Regions from separate parts of the Flavobacterium artemisiae genome, predicted to be linked through region 1. Evidence: riboswitches for the same ligand, from Rfam matches in the RefSeq annotation. Region 1 holds a riboswitch; the other holds the start of a gene.

Region 1 (7,588 bases):
TGACCTTAAAGGAGTAGAAAGAGCTTCGTTCTGGACAAACGGAATCAACTCGGAGACAAAAGGAATAGATTTAGTAATTTCTCAAAAATATGACGTTATTCAAGATTTTACCATCAGAAATGATTTTGCATTGAGTTATAATGAGACCAAAAGAGTAGGAGGTTTAAATGTACCGCAATCCATTATAAATGCGGGAGGCGATCCTTATATCTATTCTTTCTTCCCAGAATCAAGCCGTGTTTATTTAGAAGAAGCAATTCCAAAATTAAAAGCCAATCTAACGACAACATTCAGTATCAAAAAACTAGATATTTATTTAAGAAACAGCTATTTCGGAAAAGTAACAGATCCTGGAGCAACAGATGTAAACTTAGACGGATTTTCATCTGTGTATGAGCATCCAGAATACAGTGCAAAAATTGTAACCGACTTATCTTTTGGATATCAGATAAATGACAAATTCAGATTAACAATTGGATTTAATAACATAGGTGATGTTTATCCAGATAGAAATAATCCTGCAACACCAGCTTTTACCAATACAACGCCAACATTGTCTCCAGCACCAAGTGCAGATTTGAGTAATGCCAATCAGTTTGCTTATTCAAGAGCCGTTTCGCAATTTGGATTAAACGGGCGATTTGGTTTCGCACGATTAGGATTTAAATTCTAATCAAAAAAGGTTCTCTTTAAGTCCTTTATTTAAAGGGCTTAAAGAAGATTTTTTAAAATATAATAGAAATTTTCAATTTTAATTTGGTTGTTAAACAAATACTTACTACTTTTACTCTATAGAAATAGTCGAGTTTAAAAAATAGATTAGTTTAAAACATGAAAGCAATAGCAAAAAGAAATATGATGTGTTGTAAAATGATGCCGATGTGCATCCCTCATTGCTGTTGCCAAAAGTGAAAGATCGAGTCTTTGTTATAGTTTCAACTATAAGCCCTTTTGGTAAGCCATCCGAAAGGGCTTTTTTTATTTCAACATTTAAAAATTAAAATCATGAAAACACTAGATATAAATACAATTGCATTTCAATACTTATTGAAAACAGAATCTCAAAAAATCGAGAACAAATTTGCAGAACAAACGATACAAAAAATCGAATTTAATCAGGATAAATATTTAGAAAGCCAAAACTCTTTACTCTTACAATTATACAATCTGGAAGAAGAAGATCTATACGTTTAAGCCAAAATCTATAACAATATAATAGTATTAACAATACCTAAAAAACTAAGAAATCATGAGCACACAAAAATTTGCAACCAACGCACTTCACGCAGGACACGATGTTACTAAAAACGCAGGAACAAGAGCAGTACCAATTTACCAGACTTCATCGTATGTATTTAATAATGCCGATCATGCAGCGAATCTTTTTGGTCTTGCAGAAGCTGGATTTATTTATACAAGATTAAATAACCCGACAAACGATGTTTTAGAACAGAGACTAGCGGCGCTTGAAGGCGGAATCGGAGCTGTGGTAACAGCATCTGGAGCATCGGCAATTTCGACAACTTTATTAACACTATTAAAAGCTGGAGATCATATTGTGGCTTCAAACAGTTTGTATGGCGGAACTTATAATCTGCTAAAAGTAACTTTGCCAAGATTAGGAATTACAACAACATTTGTAGATCCTTCAAAACCAGAAAATTTTACTAAAGCAGCAAAAGAAAATACAAGAGCATTTTTTGTAGAATCTCTTGGAAATCCAAAATTAGATGTATTGGATTTAAAAGGGATTTCGGCAGAAGCCAAAGCATTCAAAGTGCCCTTTATAGTAGATAATACAGTTGCGACACCTTATTTATTAAACCCAATTAAATACGGTGCCGATATTGTTATTCATTCCTTAACTAAATATATTGCTGGAAACGGAACTTCGTTAGGAGGCGTTATCATTGATGCTGGAAATTTTGATTGGTCTAACGGAAAATTCCCAGAATTTACAGAACCATCTGCAGGATACCATGGATTAGTATATCATGAAGCTTTAGGAAATGCGGCTTTTATAGCAAAAGCAAGAATCGAAGGTTTACGTGATTTTGGTGCTGCTTTGAGTCCGTTTAATGCTTTTCAAATTATTCAAGGATTAGAAACACTTCCAATCAGAATTAAAAAGCACAGCGAAAATGCTTTGGCATTAGCCGAATGGTTAGAAAAACAAGATGAGGTTGTCTGGGTAAATTATCCAGGTTTAAAATCAAGTAAATATCATGATTTAGCAAAAGAATATTTGCCGCAAGGTCAAAGTGGTATTATCACTTTCGGATTAAAAGGCGGTTTTGATGCTGCTAAAAAAGTAGTAGACGAAACAAAGTTATTCTCTTTATTGGCGAACATTGGCGATACAAAATCACTGATTATTCACCCCGCAAGTACTACACACCAGCAATTGACAGAAGAGGAACAAATAGAAACTGGAGTTTCTAAAGATTTAGTTCGCCTTTCTGTGGGAATTGAAGATATAGAAGATTTGATTGCAGATCTTCAAACTGTTTTTGCAAGCGTTACCCAATCGCAATACAGCATTAATAAAAATTAGGTTTTTTTGTTTTTTGTTTGAAAGATTGCCTTTAGCCAATGTGCTAAAGGTAATTTTTTATGAAAAACATCATTATAAAAAATTAAACCATATAAGTGATATAAGTTCATTTTAGGTATGGCGTATTGTAGAAGACGCACCGCAGTGCGTCTAATTCTGTCGTCTGAATTGCGAGCGCGATTTTAAATGAACTTATATCACTTATATGGTTAAAAAAAAACAGAAATTATGTCAAAGCTTAAAATAAATATTATCCTTTTTGGGATTGGAAATATCGGAAGCACTTTGATCAATCAGATTATCGAAAGCCAGGATTTTTTTCTGGAAAGTAAAAACGTAGATTTTCATTTTCCGATAATAACCAATTCGACGGTTGCTTTTTTTGAAAAAGAAGGTGTAGGTTATTCCTGGGAAACCAATTTTAGACAATTGGCAGTTCCTTTTAAAGTAGAAGATATTATCGAATTTGCGAAAGAAAATGAATTCGAAAACCTAATTGCCGTAGACGCAACAGACAGTGATGAATTGGTAAAACATTACAATACGTTAATTGAAAACGGATTTAACATCGTAGCGGTCAATAAAAAAGCAAATACGCTTCCGATAGATTTATACAAAGAACTACGATCGAATCTTAAAAAGTTCGATAAAGAGTTTTTGTATGAAACATCTGTCGATACAGGAATTCCGGTTTTACAGACTTTGAGAGATTTGTATTATTCTGGCGAAAAAATAACCAAGATCCGAGGTGTTTTCTCAGACAATTTAAGTTATGTATTTAACCGATTTTCGGCAGAAGATGTTTCGTTTTCATCTGTTTTAAAAGATGCCAGTTTGTTAGGATTAATGAAATCAACTTTTAAAGAAGATCTGTCCGGAAATGATACGGCGAGAAAACTGCTCATTTTAACACGAGAAATAGGCAGGGATTTTGATTTTGCAGATATCAAAATAAAACCTTTTATCACAGAAGATCATCTGGAAAAAAATGGTGTTCTAAATAAAGATGCATTAGATAAATCATTCAAAATTGCAAAAATCACGCAAGCAGATAATCACGTGCTTCGGTATGTAGGAGAATTTGATTTTGAAAAAAATATATTAGAAGTAAAATTAATTTCAGAACCATCAGATTCTGCCATCGGACAATTAAAAGGCTCTGATACCATTTTCGAAATTTATACCAAATCTTATGCATCAGTTCCTATTGTGATTCAAAGTGCGCCGCCATGTAAGCAGGCAATTTCGAGGGGGGTAATCGCCGATATTTTGAAAATTACCGAGAAAATAAAGAATAAAGAGGCCGTCTGGCTTTAAAAAGTGCTAATATTTGAATAAAGTTCTTTGAAAGAGTGATGCTGAAAAGTTTTTGAAAAAACAGTTATTGTAGGTTTTTTACTTAGTAATTACTGTTTTTTAGTTTTGTAAGATGTTTTTAATCGTTAAAAAGAGTTTTTTAACGATTTTTGTAATTAAATTCCTGAATTTCATTTGTATAATAAAAAAAATATTTGCATATTTGTTATACCCAAAAACTACTAGAAATCAAATGAACTTAAAAGTCAACAAAATGTTTTATGCCATTTCGGTTATTACCGAGGCTGGGTTGTCTATTGCTTAAAAAATTGTAAGAAACATAATTATATAGCAAAAGCCTCCCGAAACATTTTCAGGAGGCTTTTTAAATTATTAAAAATGCAGAAATTTAAAATACAATATAAATCACAGATGAATAAATCCTTACAGATAAACAAGATGTTTACTGTCGCGCTTATTTGCGTATGCGTCTGTTGATACTAAAAGTATAAATGAGTTTAAAAAACTTAAACCCTTTTGGTATCCGAAATTCCAAAAGGGTTTTTTTATTCTGTCAAACGAATTAACGAAAACATAAAAGAGAAATAAAGATTATAAAACACAACTGAACTAAAACTTAATATCATGAGCACATTTAACTACTTAGCAGAAAAAATTTCTAACTTGAAAAACAGAAGAACAAAAAGAAACAATCCGCCGCCAGCAAACGAATTAAATCACCCAAGATTCGGAATGACAGAAACGGATAAAAACGCTGAAAAAAAAGTACCAAATTCTTTATTGTTTTTGATGTATTCAAAAGAAAATGAAACACTTTTTATATAAACTGACAAGTGATATAAACTAGGTTAAAACCTGCTTAATTTTACTGGGCATTCCTGTTCGGTAATTTTTTGCGTACAATAGTTTTTGCTGCAGTATGTTCATGAAATTGAACAAACAGTTTCGATAAAATTTGTTTGTTTAAGAAATTAGTAGTTAATTTGCACCGTTAAGTTCAAATACGTATTGAAATGTTATAAAGAAAGGAGGAGGGATTAGACCCGATGAATCCTTAGCAACCCTTCGTTAATTCGAAGAAGGTGCTGCATTCTACCACGCCCAAACGTGGAAAGATAACAACAAGAATTTTTCTAGTACAACTCTAGACTTTCTTTCTAATATTTCCACATATACAAATCAAAATTAAAGATTTGAAAATTGGAAAATAGACCTAATCCCATTATAATTCAAGATTTCATCACCGAAAGTGGTGCAGATTATCATTCGTTGCCATTAAATTTCACATTGTCAGGACAACCTCTGCACAGTGCACCTATTGTTTTGGTAAATCATGCCTTAACAGGAAATGCAATTGTTACCGGCGAAAACGGCTGGTGGAATGATTTGATTGGTGAGGGTAAAACCATTGATACTGCTGTTTATACTATTCTCGCTTTTGATGTTCCAGGAAACGGAAACACTTCTTATCTTATAGAAAATCATCATGATTTTACTGCAAGAGATGTTGCGAGAATTTTTATCCAAGGAATTAAAGCTTTAAATATTCAGCAGCTTTTTGCTATTATCGGAGGTTCTGTCGGAGGTGGTATTGCGTGGGAAATCTTAGCATTAGAACCCAACATCACTGAACATCTTATCCCGATTGCAAGCGATTGGAAATCGACAGACTGGCTTATTGCGAATTGTTTTCTTCAGGAACAGATTCTCAATAATTCTTCAAAACCAATCGAAGATGCCAGAATTCACGCCATGTTATGTTACCGATCTCCAGAATCATTCAAAGAAAAATTTCAGAGAACAATCAATCAGGATCTTCTGATTTTTAATATCGAAAGCTGGCTGGCACATCACGGAAAAAAATTGCAACAGCGATTTCAGCTTTCTTCTTATAAATTAATGAATCAATTGCTCAAAACAATTGATATCACAAGAAATACAGAAAACTTTGAAAATTTATTGTCGAAATCCAAAGCTTCAATTCATATCGTCGGAATCAATTCGGATTTGTTTTTTACAGCTAAAGAAAACAAAGAAACCTATGTAGAACTGAAGAAATTTAAAGACAATGTTTTTTACAGCGAAATTGATTCGGTTCACGGACATGACGCTTTTTTAATCGAGTACAAACAATTAGACTATTTACTTGCCGACATTTTTAAGGCAGAAACTATAAAGAAATAAAATGAAAGTATTAAAATTTGGAGGTAAATCATTATCAAACGGAGAAGGACTTAACAAAGTTGTTTCAATTATTACAGATAAAGTAAATCAAGGCGAGCAGATTGCCGTTGTTGTTTCTGCCCGCGGAAATGCTACAGACGAACTAGAATTCATCTTGAGCATTGCTGCAAAAAACGGCAGTTACAAAGAATTATTAGAAAATTTTAAAAAATACCAGATTTCAGATTATCCGCAAGTTGATTTATCAGAAGAATTTAATGTTTTAGATAAACTGTTTGAAGGCGTAAGCTTAATTGGAGATTACAGCAACAAAATTAAAGATCAGATTTTGTCTAAAGGCGAATTGCTTTCGGCGAGATTACTGACTGCAATTTTGATTGAAAAAGGAATTCCAGCAAATTTTGTTGATACAAGATCATTGCTGAAAACAGATTCTAAATTTGGCGATGCACAGCCATTAGAACAGCTTTCTAAGAAAAATGTGGTTAACTATTTTAAAGAACATAACGGGAAAACCGTAAATATTGTAACAGGTTTCATTGGTTCAAACAACAACAACGACACAACAACTCTAGGAAGAAACGGAAGTAACTACACCGCTTCTTTAATTGCCAATTACCTAAATGCAGAAGAATTACAAAACTTTACACACGTTGACGGAATTTACACTGCAAACCCAGATTTGGTTGCTGATGCTAAAAAAATCGAATTTTTATCTTTTAACGAAGCAAATGAATTAGCCAATTTTGGAGCAACAATCCTTCATGCCAAAACGATTATTCCGTTATTAGAAAAAAACATTCCGCTTCGAATTTTAAACACTTTCAACCATGAAAATCGCGGTACTTTAATCACTTCAGATTCTTCAAAAGAAGGAATTAAGACACTTTCAGTTTTAGAAAATGTTTCTCTGGTAAATCTTGAAGGTCGCGGATTACTTGGGAAAGCAGGAGTTGATGCCCGAATTTTTAAAGTAATGGGAGATAATAATATTTCGGTAAGTATTATTTCGCAGGGATCTTCAGAACGAGGAATCGGATTGGTTGTAGCTACAGAAAAAGCAACAACAGCAATGGTTGAATTAGAAAAGGAGTTCGAAAATGACTTTTATTCTAAAGACGTAAACCAAATTACAGTGACAGATAATGTATCGGTTATTTCGATTATTGGTCAGGATTTGAGTACTTTCCACAAGCCTTATACAGCATTAATCAAAAACAAAATTGTCCCGATTTTATTCAACAACACAGTTACGGGTAAAAACGTGAGTTTGGTGGTGAAAAAATCAGAACTAAACAGAGCGTTAAGTGTAATTCACGGAGAGATTTTTGGAGTTTCGAAAAAAATCAACATCGCAATTTTCGGTCACGGATTGGTTGGAGGAACTTTAATTAATCAAATCTTAGAATCAACTGCAGCAATTGAAAAACGTAAAGGAATTAAACTGAATGTTTTTGCTATCGCGAATTCTAAAAAAGTGCTTTTAAATAAATATGGTGTAACTTCAGACTGGAAAAATGAGATTCAAAAAGA
Region 2 (7,588 bases), on a different contig from region 1:
CAAGCGTCAACTAAAGTTACAGTTTCTGAAAGTGGAAAAACATATACAGCCAAAGCGCTGACACTTGTCGATTTTTTACCAGCGCCAAGTTTTAATACGATTGCCTATGCAACAAAAGAAGAGTCTTTGCAGAAAACACAGGAAAGTGTAAAAAGCGGAAGCGCAGTTTATTTAGGAACTTTTGGAGGATACATCGTAACTGCGTTTGACCACACCGTAATTAATACTTACGGTAAACGCGATTTTGTGGTTAAAATGGCAGAAACTTCTAGTACTGCAAAATATTCGCCTGTAAGTATTGCAGTAGCATATGACGCAAACAAAAACGGAATTGCAGATGAAAACGAATGGTACGAAATCGCAGGAAGCGAATACTATAAATCAACAACGGTTAAGAATTATGAGATTACCTATAAAAAACCGAATCCCACCGCAACTCCTGTAACAGGAACTCTCAGCTGGCAGTACGACACAGCTTATATTCCGTGGACAGATAATAAAGGCGGATCTGGTTCGATTACGAGAACAAATACCAGAAGAAGAAACAACTATTACCCTGCATGGCAAGCTGATACTTATACTTTAAAAGGAACAAAATTGGCAATACCAGTAAAAGATGTCAGTGATGGTGCTGGCACAAGTTACAATGTTGGAACTTTTGAATGGGGTTACGGCGGTATCAAAGATCCTTCAATTGATATTAGCTGGGCAGTGGACAAAGACGGTAAAAAAGTGCATTTACCGGGAGTAGATTTCGTAAAAGTGTATGTTTCAACATTTGAAGCATTAGGATCGAATGATTTATTGACAAGTACTTTTCAGGAAATTTCAGATTTGAATTTTCCGAAACAATAATTACTACCAAATAAATATTAACCCTAAATTTTATAAATTATGAAAAAAGCAGTTTATTTTTTGACGCTTGGTTTAATGCTTGGATTTGCATCCTGCAGCAGCGACGATGACGTTTTAAGTAGTGAAAATGCCTCGGCGCTAAAAAGTGCTTCAGCAAAAACAGCCAGAACAGCAGTTACAGATCCTTCTATAGGAACTACTACGACGCTTAACCTGACGAGTTCTTTATTGACCAACGGAACGACAACAACAGGAGGGAAGTACTGGGAAAACACCTATGTGTCTAATACCAATTTGAGTGTTGATATTTTTACTTTTTCTCACACAGCAACTTCTGTTGGCTATAATTACTGGGACGGATTTATTGTTTCAAACGTAAATGATATTACAGATTACGGTTCTGGTGCGGGTCCAGGCGGCTCAGACGGCTGGGTGGCTCATCAGTGGGGGACTATGGCAGGAAGCGGTTTTGGAACTTCTTCAACTATTGCAGCTGGAACGCCAGGAACTACGGGAGATCCGTATATTGTTGCTTATTGGTCTAGTTATATGGATCCTGCTTCACCACAAGGAACTACTTTTAGTGAGTCAAGTTTTTCAAATTGGATTAAAATCGGAAACACTGGTTTGTATTCAGTTGAAGGATTAAAAATTAATATTCATCCTTGGCCTTATTATGGTTGTTTAAACGGAGACGGTTTTGCACAGCCATTTGCTTCTGGAGATCATTTTGAACTTTTGATTTATGGTGTGGATGAAAACGGAACAATCACAAATCCGATTGAGCATTCTTTGGCAGATTATACAGGATCGTCTTTAGTAATGCCTACAGGCTGGATAAATGTTTCGACAACTGAATTAGCGAGTTTAGGAGATGTAAAATATCTTGTTTTCCAAATGGCTTCAACAGATTCGGATCCTATTTACGGAATGAATACAGCTGCTTATTTTTGTCTAGATAAATTATCGGTAAAACGAGTAGAGTAATATTTAAAGAGCCATTTTTTTAATGGCTCTTTTCTTTTTGATAAACTTTGAAGGTGCTTATATTAAAATTAGAATGATAATATTTTGATTAAAAGAGTTTTACTGTGGTTTTTATTGCCTAAAATGTGTCATTTTATTTCTCTAAATAAAAAGTTTTCAAAAAAAATAAGTTTATATTCTACTAATTTGATATAATTAATATATATTTGCATGACTTATCCAGAAAGACTGAGGGAATCGGCCCAGTGATGTCTTAGCAACCTGTTGCCAAATAAGGTGCTAAATCCTTCCGCAGAAGCGGACAGATAAGAGATTTCGTTGGAAATTCTGAATAAGCTTTAAATTTTGAAAAACGTATAAATTATTAAAATGAAAACGAAGCTATTCTTTTTAAAAGGCCAACCAGCAAAATCTGTTTTTTCTGCCATTCAAAGCCCGAATGTAGTTTTCCGAATGCGCGGTCGTTAATTTTTATTTCCCATTTTTTGCAATCTAACAAAGGCCATTTTGCTATCGGTCCATGAATTTTTATATCCAATTTTAAACTTTTATTTATATGAAAAAAATACTCTTAAGTTTTGCATTGATTTTTAGTCTGACACAAACTCAGGCACAAGAAAATAATATACAGTTAAAAGGAACTGTAGTAGATACTGTTGCACAATATGTTTATCTGCAAAAGTTTCATAATAAAATGTTCACTACGATTGATTCGGTTAAAGTGAAAGACGGAAATTTTAGTTTTAAAACGAAAGTCAAAACTCCAGAATTGTATGGTTTAAGCGTTAATACAGCACAAAGTCCGTTGTATATTTTCCTAGAAAAAGGACCAATTTCGGTAAAATTAAATCCGAAGAAATATTACAGCAATTCTGTTGTTGAAGGTTCTGCATCGCAAGATTTGTTTGAGGCATATAAAAAATCCAATGATATAGAAATCAGCAAATTTATAACAGAACATCCCGCTTCTATAGTGTCGGCATATGTTTTATACAGAAACTGGTCGTACCGATTAACGCCAGAACAAATCACACAAAATATTGCTTTGTTAGATAAAAACCTTCAAAGTTCTACTTACGTGAAAGAACTAAAAGAACTGGCAATTGTTTTGGATGGATTGGCAATTGGTAAAAAAGCCCCTGATTTTACCGCCAATAACCCAGACGGAAAGCCAGTTCGTTTTTCAGAAAACTTAAAAGGCTACACTTTAGTAGATTTTTGGGCTTCATGGTGTGGTCCATGCCGAAGAGAGAACCCAAATATCGTTGCGGCTTACAAAGAATTTCATGATAAAGGTTTTAATATAATTGGAATCTCTTTAGACAAAAAGAAAGAAAACTGGGTAAAAGGAATCCAAGATGATCATTTGGACTGGACACATGTTTCAGATTTACTTTTTTGGAACAGTGCTGTAGCTAAGTTATATGGAGTAAGAGCCATCCCAGCCAATTATTTGGTAGATCCAAACGGAATTATCGTTGCGAGAAACCTTCATGGAGAAGAATTACAAACTACACTTAAATCGCTTTTAGGAAATAAGAGTTAAGATTTAAACACATAGAAACATAGATTTTTTGATCTTATAACAGGAGAATTAAAAGAAACTAGTTTCTCAAACATAGTCAAACGATTAGATCTTTGTCAAAGTTTAAAACTTTGACAAAGATTCATAGAGAACTTTGCTCGCAAGGATGTTTGTTCTATAAAACTGATAATAAATAATAATTAAAAATGATAAGGATATGAATGCTATTGAGACACCAACAGAATCAATTGAATTGGAGTGTTACTTTTCAGAGTTCAGAAAAAATACAATAGGTGTAAACCACAATTTTGAATCGGTTTATGGTAAACAGAAACTGCTTTATGCAGACTGGGTTGCCAGCGGAAGATTATACATTCCGATTGAGGATGTCATGCTCAACAAAATCGGTCCGATGATTGCCAATACACATTCATTTTCAAGTCAAACAGGAAAAGCTTCTACGTACGCTTATCAACATGCGAGAGAGATTATTAAGAAACATGTTAATGCCAATGATCAAGACGTTTTAGTAACAACAGGAACCGGAATGACGGCTGCTTTATCTAAACTGCAGCGTATTATAGGTTTGCGAAAAAATGCAGAAGAAAAAGACAGACCAGTAGTTTTTATCACGCATATGGAACACCATTCTAATCAAGTTCCGTGGTATGAAATCAATGCCGATGTAGTTATTCTGCCTTCTGATGAAAACAATTTGGTTGATCCTGAAATTCTTTCATTAGAAATAAAAAAATATGTAGACAGAAGTTTAAAAATAGGTTCGTTTACGGCCTGTTCGAACGTAACAGGAATTATTACGCTTTACCACCAATTAGCCAAAATCATGCACCAGAACGGCGGATTGTGTTTTGTAGATTTTGCAGCTTCGGCACCTTATGTTAAAATCGATATGCATCCAAAAGATCCTGAACAGCAATTGGACGCGATTTTCTTTTCGCCTCATAAATTCCTCGGCGGACCCGGAACTTGCGGTGTTTTGGTTTTCAACGAAAAATTATACCAATCTGATTTTCCAGATAATCCTGGCGGCGGTAATGTAAAATGGACAAATCCACTTGGGAATTATTGTTACAGCGATGTTATAGAAGTTAGGGAAGATGGCGGCACTCCAGGTTTTCTGCAAGTAATGAGAACAGCTTTGGCTTTACAATTAAAAGATCAAATGGGAGTGGAGCAGATTGCAAAAAGAGAAAAAGAACTTTTGAGTCTCTGTTTTTCTAAACTTCAAAAAATACAAGGTTTGTCAATTTTGGGTGATCTTAAAAGTGATAGAATCGGCTGTGTTTCGTTTGTGATTGAAGATATTCATTACAATTTAATCGTAAGACTTTTAAATGATCGTTTCGGAATTCAGACACGCGGAGGCTGGTCTTGCGCGAGTACTTATGCGCATTATTTATTCAATATTGATGAAAAACGTTCTAAAGCAATTACAAGTGAATTATTAGAGAAAAATCAAACCAACAAACCAGGCTGGGTTCGTTTGTCATTGCATCCCATTATGACCGACGCGGAACTTTTGTTTGTTTGTAATGCAATTGAACAAGTGGCCTTAAACTACAAAAAATGGGAGAAAGATTATCGCTATAATAAAGCTGCAAATGAATTTGAAAACATTCATACAGAAGAAAATATTAAAGAAGAAGTTCAAGAATGGTTTAAACTTGGGTAATTTCTTTTCCTAAATTTTATGATAAAAATTGCAGCTTTAAACCAGACAGGCTTTTAAAACCTGTCTGGTTTCGAGTTGCAGCTATGTTTGTTTAAACCAAGTGAAACGCCTTTTTAAACACAAAGAAAAACTATGAATCTATGTGTTTAAAAATATCTTACTAATCACTTAAATCTGTGGCTATAAATAAAAAAAATAAATGAAAACAATTCCAAGAAGAATAGTAACAGGTTTACGAAATGGAAAATCAATAATAGAACAAGATGCAATCGTAACCAATGTGTCAGAACATTTTCCGGGATTAATTATTTCTGATATTTGGTCAACTGACAGTACACCTGCAAAATTCGAAGAAAAAAGTATAGAAAATACCGCTTTTCCAAATACGCCCAAAAACGGAAGTTATTTTCGCTACGTACAAATTCCGCCCGATAAAGATTTAGGAATTGTGGCTACTGAAGGACAACCGCATCCTTTGATGCATCAGACCGATACTTTAGATTATATCATAATTATTTCGGGCGAAATTTATTTAATAGTCGATGAAGAAGAAACCTTATTGAAAGCTGGAGATATTGTAATTCAGCGTGGTACAAATCATGCTTGGAGCAATCGTTCCGAATTTCCGTGTATCCAATTAGCCATATTATTAGATGCAAAACAAGACTAAAATTGAAGAAAAAAGAAGCTAAAATCGACAGCAATCGTTATAGTAGTCTATAATTTTGATAGGATAATAAAAGTTTTAATGATTTATGCTTTAAAATTAAAATTAACTATTTAAATTTGCAGCCACAATGAGAAATAATAGCCTGAATATGAAGAATTATTATAACAGCTGTACAATGATGTGCTGTGATGCAGTTATGAAATTTTCTGATTTGGCTTCGATATAAATGATATTATGTATTTCAAAAAGCCTTTCATAAAATCTGAAAGGCTTTTTTGTTTTGTAAATCTGAATAACAAATGATTGAATTAAAAAATGTAACCAAAACGTTTCATCAAAAAGACAGAATAGTTTCGGCTTTGTCTGATGTTTCGCTTACGGTGCCGCCGGGGAAAATCTTTGGCGTTATTGGTACTTCGGGTGCCGGAAAAAGTACTTTGATTCGTTGTGTCAATTTATTAGAAAGACCAACATCGGGCGAAATTATCGTAGATGGAAAAGCATTAATGCAATTGTCAAACGCACAATTGGCGATTGAACGAAGACAAATCGGAATGATTTTTCAGCATTTCAATTTACTTTCTTCAAGAACCGTTTTCGAGAATGTAGCTTTTCCGCTGGAATTGGTCGGAACTTCAAAAAGTGAAATTAAAACACGCGTTTCAGAATTACTGCAATTGGTAGGTTTGGCAGAAAAAGCAAACGATTATCCTGCAAGTCTTTCGGGAGGGCAGAAACAAAGAGTTGCCATTGCGAGAACTTTAGCCAATAATCCGAAAGTATTGTTGTGTGATGAGGCAACAAGCGCTTTAGATCCTGCAACGACACGTTCTATTTTAAATTTATTGAAGGACATCAATAAACGTTTAAATATCACCGTTTTATTGATTACACACCAAATGGAAGTTGTAAAATCTATCTGTGATGAGGTTGCCGTAATCAGCCATGGAAAATTAATAGAGCAGGGAAGTGTAGGCGAAATCTTTGCCGACCCAAAACACGAATTGACTAGAGAATTTATTTCTTCTTCGCTTCATATTGATGTTCCTGCGGTTTATCAGGAAAAATTACAAAAAGAAGATAACGGAAATCTGAATCCGTTATTGAAATTAGAAATGACAGGAAAATCAGTAAACGAACCAGTTATTTCAGAAGTTTCAAGGCTTTTTGATACCGATTTCAAAATCGTAAGCGCACAAATGGATCAGGCGGGAGACGTTAATTTTGGTGTAATGCTGATCGAACTTTCAGGAAAACGCGAGAATTATGATGCGGCGATTCAATATTTTAATTCAAAACATATTAAAACAGAAATTATAGGTTATGTCTGATTCGATTATAGATTTATTGTTAAAAGGAACATGGGAAACCATTGTTATGACCTTTGTATCGGGCTTTTTTGGTTTTTTTATTGGTCTTCCAACAGGAATTTTACTTTTCCTGACCCGTAAAAATCAAATATTAGAACAGCCTGTTTTAAACAGAACAGTATCATTTTTAGTAAATGTTTTTCGTTCAATCCCATTTATTATTTTGATTGTTTGGATGATTCCGTTTACGCGTGCCATTGTTGGAACTTCAATAGGTGTCAGCGCCGCTTTGGTTCCGCTGAGCATTGGTGCAGCGCCTTTTATCGCTCGTTTGGTAGAAAATAGTTTATTAAGTCTTCCTTCTGGATTAATTGAGGCTGCAAGAGCTTTGGGAGCAACGCCGTTTCAAATTGTTTACAAAGTATTATTACCAGAAGCTTTGCCATCTTTAATAAATGCCGCATCAATTACTTTAATCACATTGGTAGGATATTCTGCAATGGGCGGTGCCGTTGGAGCGGGAGGTTTAGGACAAGTTGGATATCAAT

Evidence for each region. A riboswitch is a leader RNA that binds a small molecule or an ion and turns the genes downstream of it on or off. The one in region 1 is predicted to bind S-adenosylmethionine.
Region 2: another riboswitch for S-adenosylmethionine. It lies ahead of ACFSC2_RS08880 (redoxin domain-containing protein); the one in region 1 lies ahead of ACFSC2_RS13230 (alpha/beta fold hydrolase).

Annotation. Positions count from the first base shown of each region.
Region 1 covers NZ_JBHUDZ010000012.1:576,407-583,994, forward strand. Annotated here, with positions in the region: gene ACFSC2_RS13205 (TonB-dependent receptor plug domain-containing protein) at 1-673, shown strand, start outside; gene ACFSC2_RS13210 (hypothetical protein) at 1,006-1,194, shown strand; gene ACFSC2_RS13215 (O-acetylhomoserine aminocarboxypropyltransferase/cysteine synthase family protein) at 1,250-2,554, shown strand; gene ACFSC2_RS13220 (homoserine dehydrogenase family protein) at 2,783-3,871, shown strand; gene ACFSC2_RS13225 (hypothetical protein) at 4,496-4,696, shown strand; SAM riboswitch class I at 4,885-4,993, shown strand; gene ACFSC2_RS13230 (alpha/beta fold hydrolase) at 5,072-6,055, shown strand; gene thrA (bifunctional aspartate kinase/homoserine dehydrogenase I) at 6,057-7,588, shown strand, end outside.
Region 2 covers NZ_JBHUDZ010000008.1:26,856-34,443, forward strand. Annotated here, with positions in the region: gene ACFSC2_RS08870 (hypothetical protein) at 1-855, shown strand, start outside; gene ACFSC2_RS08875 (DUF4465 domain-containing protein) at 895-1,842, shown strand; SAM riboswitch class I at 2,055-2,154, shown strand; gene ACFSC2_RS08880 (redoxin domain-containing protein) at 2,399-3,388, shown strand; gene ACFSC2_RS08885 (aminotransferase class V-fold PLP-dependent enzyme) at 3,585-5,060, shown strand; gene ACFSC2_RS08890 (cupin domain-containing protein) at 5,260-5,730, shown strand; gene metN (methionine ABC transporter ATP-binding protein MetN) at 6,030-7,061, shown strand; gene metI (methionine ABC transporter permease MetI) at 7,054-7,588, shown strand, end outside.